Regions from separate parts of the Nitratireductor thuwali genome, predicted to be linked through region 3. Evidence: predicted binding sites of a transcription regulator. Region 3 holds the regulator's gene; each other region holds the start of a gene.

Region 1 (2,247 bases), 230 kb from region 3:
AGATATATTGCGTGTCGCCGAAGCGCTTGACCTCAAGCCCTTCCGGTTCCGCGCCCTTGGCGTCGGAGCGCTTGTCGGGATAGTGGCCGGCCGTCGCCGCCCGGTGCTCAAGCTCCGCGCCCGAATCGAACAGCACCTCGCCCTGTTTCGAGAAAATCGTGAAGCCGCGCGAGCCGCCTTCGTAGTCGCCCTCATTGGCGGTCACGAGGCGGCCGTCATCGAGCCACTTCACCGCGTCGGGCTCGCGCCGCAGGCCGCCTGCCTGCTCAGTGAAGTCGAGCGCGCCGTCGTCGGACAGGTCGATGCCGGCAATGTCTGCCGAGCCCGCGGAGAAGTGGCTGACGATCTTGCCGCTTTCGGCCGAGACAATGGCGATATGGTTGTTTTCCTGCAGCGTGACGGCGATCTCGCCGGCCTCGTTGAAGTCGACGAATTCGGGTTCGGGATCCTCGCCGGCGATCTCTGCGATCCCGGTCAGATCGACCGTCTTGACCGTATCGCAAACGGGCTCGCCATTATCCAACGCGAAGATCTGCAGGTTTCCCGCCGGCATCTGCGGAATGACGCCGTCGTTGAAATCCTCGTCGCGCTCGTTCTCGATGGCGACGGCCAGATATTTCCCGTCCCTGCCGACGGCCACGGAATCGGGCTGTCCGGCAAGCGCGCAGGAGGCTGCCGCCGTCCTGGTTTCCAGGTCGATGACCATGAGATTGCCCGAAGGCTCGGTGAATCTCGCCGATGTGTTGACCCCGGCAATGGCCTTGCCACCCGAAATCACCACGGAAGTGGGTTCGCCGTCGATCTTGAGGATGCCGCCGGCCTTCGGAGAGCGTGCATCGGAAATATCCACGAACCCGACCGCGCCCAGCGGGCTGTCGGAGTAGATCAGCAGCTTTCCATCCTCGCTGGCCGCGACGATCTCCGACGAGGTCTCGGTGGCGGCGTCGCTGCCGGCCGGCAGGTTCGCGGCCACCGGAAATGTCGCGATGCGGTTGAAAGCCATGTCGGCCGATGCCGGCATGGCCGTTGTAGCGGAAAGCGCCGCGGCAAGCGCGCCCGGAACCAGATACTTTCTCATCGTCGTCTCCCTCGCCTGAATGGAATGAGGCTTCTTGAAAGATCAGCATTTCAGGCGCGTGACGGATGCGTGACGCTTCGGTGACGGGGCTGTGGACGGCGGCCGGCCGGCCTCCCGCCGCCGATGAAAGACAGTGTTCCGGGTGCATTGCGATCGCGGGAAAATGTCGCTATATGTGCCCGTGATTTCCCCAAATTGGTGGCTTTGACCACCGCCCGCCCCTGGGAGGCGGGCGAAGAAGAGGATTCTATGCCATGGCCAACGCACTACTCATGCCCAAGGCAACCGCCGTCTGGCTGGTCGACAACACCGCCCTGTCCTTCGAGCAGATCGCCGACTTCTGCCGGCTGCACCCGCTCGAAGTGGGGGCCATCGCCGATGGCGACGCGGCGCAGGGCATCAAGGGAATGGACCCGGTGATGACCGGCCAGCTCACCCGCGACGAAATCGCCAAGGGCGAGGCCGATCCCAACTACCGCCTGAAGCTTTCCGAGCCCAAGGTGCGCGTTCCCGAAACCAAGCGCAAGGGCCCGCGCTATACGCCACTTTCCAAGCGCCAGGACCGACCCAACGCCATTCTCTGGCTGGTGCGCAACCATCCTGAGCTGAAGGACGCGCAGATCTCGCGCCTCGTCGGCACGACCAAGTCGACCATCGAGCAGATCCGCAACCGCACGCACTGGAACTCGGCCAACCTCGTGCCGATGGACCCGGTGACGCTCGGCCTGTGCTCGCAGATCGACCTCGACATGGAGGTCCACCGCGCCGCCCGTTACGCCCCCCCGGCGGAAGCTGCCGGCGACACGCTGCTCCCTGCGTCCGAGACGGAAGGCCTGGATGTCGGCGACAACGCCGCCGAACAAGCGCCCGAGGACAAGGAACTGGACGCCGACGCCGTGTTCGCCAAGCTGTCCTCCCTGAAGCGCGGCGACGAAGAAGAAGACGAAGGCAGCGACAAGGAATAGGCTGCGCCGGGGCAAGCTGCACGGTCGTCATCCCGGAAGCCCGGAGCGCTATCCGGGACGACTTTGCAGCGCGTCGTGGAGAACGGCCGATCAGTGCCGGAAATGGCGCATTCCCGTCACCACCATGGCGATGTCGTTCTCGTCGGCGGCGGCGATCACCTCGTCGTCGCGCATCGAGCCGCCGGGCTGGATGACCGCCGTCGC
Region 2 (2,247 bases), 2.2 Mb from region 3:
CGGCGGTCCGCACATATTTCAGCGTCGCCTCATGGTCCTCGCGCGCGGCCTCCTCCACCTCCGCCTTGCTTTCCACGAGCGGCTTCGTCTCGCGCTCGACGCGCTCGAAGATCGGCCGCGCCTCACTGGTGGAGCCGGCCACGCGCCAGGCATTGCCGTCGCGCTCCAGCATCAGGTCGATCAGGCCCAGATGCGAGCCCCAGAAGCCGCCCATGACAGCGGGCTTGCCGTTAAGCAGGCCCTTGGCGTTGTCGGCGCCTTCCACGCCCTCGAATTTCGGCCCCGGGAAATCCAGGTGGCTGTGGCCGGTCACGATGGCGTCGATGCCGTCGATGCCCGCCAGAAGGGCGGAAGCGTTTTCCAGGTTCTCTTCATATTGCAGGGGGCCGAAGCCGGAATGCGACAGGGCGACCACGATGTCGGCGCCCTCCTCCCGCATCTGCGGCACCCAGGCTTCGGCGGCGCGCACGATGTCGCGCGTCATCGCCTTGCCGGCAAGGTGCTTGGCGTCCCAGTTCATGATCTGCGGCGGCACGAAGCCGATCAGACCGACCCTGACGGTGTGCTCCTGGCCGGCGCCGTCCTTCACCTTCTTGTCGAGGATCACATAGGGCTTCAGGAACAGATCGTCCTCGCGCCCGTTCGCGGCGAGCCCGCCCCGGGTCAGATTGGCGCACACGAAAGGAAAGTTGGCGCCCGAAAGCACCTTGAACATGAAATCCAGGCCGTAGTTGAACTCGTGATTGCCCAGGGTCGAGCACTCGTAGCCGAGCGTGTTCATAGCCTTGATGATCGGGTGGACGTCGCCTTCGCGCATGCCGCGCTCATAGGCGATGTAGTCGCCCATCGGGTTGCCCTGCAGGAAATCGCCATTGTCGACCAGCATGGAATTGGTCGCCTCGGCGCGGATCGCGTCGATGATCGAGGCCGTGCGCGCCAGCCCCATCGTGTCGTTGGGCTTGTCGCCGTAGTAGTCGTAGGGGAAGACGTGCACGTGCAGGTCGGTGGTTTCCATGATGCGCAGATGCGCCTGGTTGGCCGCCGCCCGCGCGGAGAAGGGGTGCAGCATCACAAGGGAGCCCGCGGCGGCTGTGCCGGCAAGGAAGGAACGGCGTGAAATGGTATTGTCGAGCTTGCTCATGATCTGTCTCCCTGGAGCGCCATGCGCCCCTATGGACGCATAAAGGACGCTCAATCTCCTTGTTTTCCGCACTCATGCGGGCGCCAGCGCTTCCACCCGGCTGCCAGATGCCGCAGCCGGCAAGTCTGCCCGTACAAACGCGATGATCGCGCCTTCGGGCCGCGACTTCCAGCAGAATCTCATGACGCGCGGATGACATGGCGCCCCTGCGGCAACGCTCCACCGTCGCACCCTTGCGTCCTCGGTTTGCCATACGGGCACGCGATGAAGCGCAGCCGCAGAGCCGATCTCACGCCATCTCCGGCCGTATCCCCGTGGCCGTGCGGTCGATCACCTCGCGCAGCGCAAAGGCCGAATTGATCTTGATGACATGGGGCATGCCGGTGAGCCATTCCTTGTGGATCCGCTCATAGTCGGCAAGGTCGCGCGCGGCGATGCGCAGGATATAGTCGTATTCGCCGGACATGAGGTGGCAGGAAAGCACGTTCGGGCAGCGCTTCACCGCCGCCTCGAACTCGCTCAGCGTCTTCTCGAACTGCCCGGTCAGCGATATGTGCACGATGGCCGTCATGCGGTGGCCCAGCGCCGCATTGGAAAGCTCGGCGTGATAGCCCTTGATGACGCCCGATTTTTCGAGATTGTCGAGCCGGCGCGAGCAGGCCGATTGCGACAGCCCGACCCGCTCCGCCAGCGCCGCATTCGAGATCCGTCCATCCTGCTGGAGCGCATCGAGAATGGCGACATCAATCCTGTCGAGTGCGGCTGTTCGCAAAATATTCTCCATTCCCGCCTTTGGGCGCAAGAAATAGCGAACCGGCCCTGCGATGGCAAACCTATTCGCAAGGACGTGCCGGACGTTTTGTGGTTGAATCGGGAAAGTTCACCGCAAATCCCCGGGAGGTTCTGGAATGCGCGTCGGCTGCCCCAAGGAAATCAAGAATCACGAATACCGCGTTGGCCTGACGCCCGGCTCCGTGCGCGAATATGTGGCGCATGGCCATGAGGTGCTGGTGGAAGCCGGCGCGGGCGCCGGCATCGGTGCCGACGACAACGCCTACCGCTCTGCCGGCGCGACCATCGCGAAGACGGCCGCCGACGTGTTCGCC
Region 3 (2,247 bases):
GGGGATGGGCATCGCCGAGGGCGACATCGACGGCAACGGCTACCCCGAATACGCTCTCACCTCGATGGGCGACACCAAGCTGCAGCGCCTCGACGAGGAGGCGGCGGAAGACCGTCCGATCTACACCGACATCGCCTTCGAGCGCGGCGCGACAGCGCACCGGCCCTACAAGGGCAGGGATCTGAAGCCCTCCACCGGCTGGCATGCGGAGTTCGCCGACTTCAACAATGACAGCCTGCTCGACCTCTTCATCGCCAAGGGCAATGTCGAGCAGATGCCCGATTTCGCCGCCATCGATCCCGACAATCTCCTGCTCGGCCAGTGGGACGGTTCTTTCGCGGAAGCGGGCGGCACGGCGGGCATCGGTCTGCCCACAAAGGGCCGCGGCGCGGTGGTCGAGGATTTCAATGCCGACGGCCTCCTGGATCTGTTGGTCGTCAACCGCGAGCAGCCCGCGTCCCTGTTCCGCAATCTCGGTGCGAAAAGCGAGGCGGGCCCGAGGCCGGGCGGCAACTTCGTCGCCATAGAACTCGCCCAGAAAGGCCCCAACCGGAACGCGGTGGGCGCGCTCGTTTCGGTGAAGATCGGTACCCGCACGGTCAACCGCACCGTCCAGGTCGGCGGCGGGCATGCCTCGGGACGAACCGGCTTCGTCCACGCCGGCGTCGGCACCTCCGAGCGCGCCGAAATCCGCGTCAAATGGCCTGACAGCGAATGGAGCCCGCCCTACCGCGTCTTCGCCAACAATTTCGTGCGGATAGAGCGTGGCGCGGTGGAAGCGCGGTACTGGTACCCGCGGGAGTAATCGCTCTCTACGCTTCCCGTATCGCGTAGCCGGCGCCGCGAATGGTACGGATGACGTCGGGCATGCGGCCCTGGTTCACGGCCTTGCGCAGCCGGCCGACATGCACGTCCACGGTGCGCTCGTCGATATAGATCGTCTCGCCCCACACATTGTCGAGAAGCTGGCTCCGCGAGAAGACGCGGCCTGGGTGCTGCATCATGAACTCCAGCAGGCGGAACTCCGTCGGCCCGAGCCTGATTTCGCTTTTGCGGCGGTAGACCCGGTGCGATTCCCGGTCGAGAATGATGTCGCCCACCTTCAGCACCGTCGAAAGCACCTCCGGCTTGGCGCGGCGCAGGAGCGCGCGCACCCGGGCGATGAACTCGGGCGTCGAGAACGGCTTCACGAGATAGTCGTCGGCACCGGTGGCAAGGCCGCGCACGCGGTCGCTTTCCTCGCCCCGCGCGGTCAGCATGATGATGGGCAGGCGCTCGGTGTCCGCCCGCATGCGCAGCCGGCGGCACAGTTCGATGCCGGAGATCGCCGGCACCATCCAGTCGAGCACCAGCAAATCGGGAACGTTCTCCTGGAGGCGGACCTCTGCTTCATCTCCGCGTGTGATCATCTCGACCTGATAGCCTTCGGCCTCGAGATTATAGCGCAGCAGGACGCATAGCGGTTCGTCGTCCTCGACCACCATGACTTTGGGTGCGATCATCCAGTACTCTCCGCTATTGCGCGCTCATCGTCATTTGCGTCTCGTCCAGCTTCGGACGCTGGACTGGAAGCTGTTCGCCCGTGAGCACATAATAGGCGTTCTCGGCGATGTTGGTGACGTGGTCGCCTATGCGCTCCAGATTCTTCGCGCAGAAAAGCAAATGGGTGCAGGCGGTGATGTTGCGCGGGTCTTCCATCATATAGGTGAGGAGTTCGCGGAAGACGGACGTGTAATGGATGTCGATCTTCTCATCCTCGTCGCGCAGCTTGGTCAACGCGTCGGGCTGGCGCTCGACATAGCGTTCGACCACCGAATTGACCTGGACGATGACCATCTGGGCCATTGCGTCGATCGAGTGGGTGAGGCTGCGCGGCGTGGCGCTGTCGCCGACCGCGCCCACCCGCTTGGCGATATTCTTGGCCAGGTCGCCGATCCGCTCGAGGTCGGATGCCATGCGGATGCCTCCGACCACGGCACGCAAGTCCTGCGCCATCGGCTGCCGCTTGCCGATCAGGGTGATGGCCTTCTCGTCCAGGTCCCGCTGCTTGGCGTCCATGATCGTATCGTCGGAGATGACCCGCTGCGCCAGGGCATTGTCGGATTTGAGGAGAGCCCGCGTGGCGTCGTGGGTCATCGCGCCGGCGAGGTCGCCCATATCCCGGATCAGCCGGTCGATCTGCTCCAGATCCTCGTCGAACGACGTAACTGTATGCTCGCCCATGAAAACGGTTCCTTGTGAAAAAAA

What was found. The regulator PhoB, encoded in region 3, activates phosphate uptake and scavenging genes when phosphate is short. The targets are predictions, from matches to a motif close to TGTCATNNANCTGTCAT.
Region 1: a site for PhoB is predicted at 1,148-1,164, ahead of NTH_RS09440 (esterase-like activity of phytase family protein). Genes of this name have one in related genera too.
Region 2: a site for PhoB is predicted at 1,323-1,339, ahead of NTH_RS18830 (bifunctional 2',3'-cyclic-nucleotide 2'-phosphodiesterase/3'-nucleotidase). Genes of this name have one in related genera too.

Annotation. Positions count from the first base shown of each region.
Region 1 covers NZ_CP030941.1:1,958,095-1,960,341, forward strand. Annotated here, with positions in the region: gene NTH_RS09440 (esterase-like activity of phytase family protein) at 1-1,078, opposite strand, end outside; gene NTH_RS09445 (DUF1013 domain-containing protein) at 1,333-2,043, shown strand; gene purH (bifunctional phosphoribosylaminoimidazolecarboxamide formyltransferase/IMP cyclohydrolase) at 2,134-2,247, opposite strand, start outside.
Region 2 covers NZ_CP030941.1:3,885,972-3,888,218, reverse strand. Annotated here, with positions in the region: gene NTH_RS18830 (bifunctional 2',3'-cyclic-nucleotide 2'-phosphodiesterase/3'-nucleotidase) at 1-1,141, opposite strand, end outside; gene NTH_RS18825 (Lrp/AsnC family transcriptional regulator) at 1,431-1,913, opposite strand; gene ald (alanine dehydrogenase) at 2,050-2,247, shown strand, end outside.
Region 3 covers NZ_CP030941.1:1,730,056-1,732,302, forward strand. Annotated here, with positions in the region: gene NTH_RS08300 (CRTAC1 family protein) at 1-805, shown strand, start outside; gene phoB (phosphate regulon transcriptional regulator PhoB) at 813-1,502, opposite strand; gene phoU (phosphate signaling complex protein PhoU) at 1,516-2,223, opposite strand.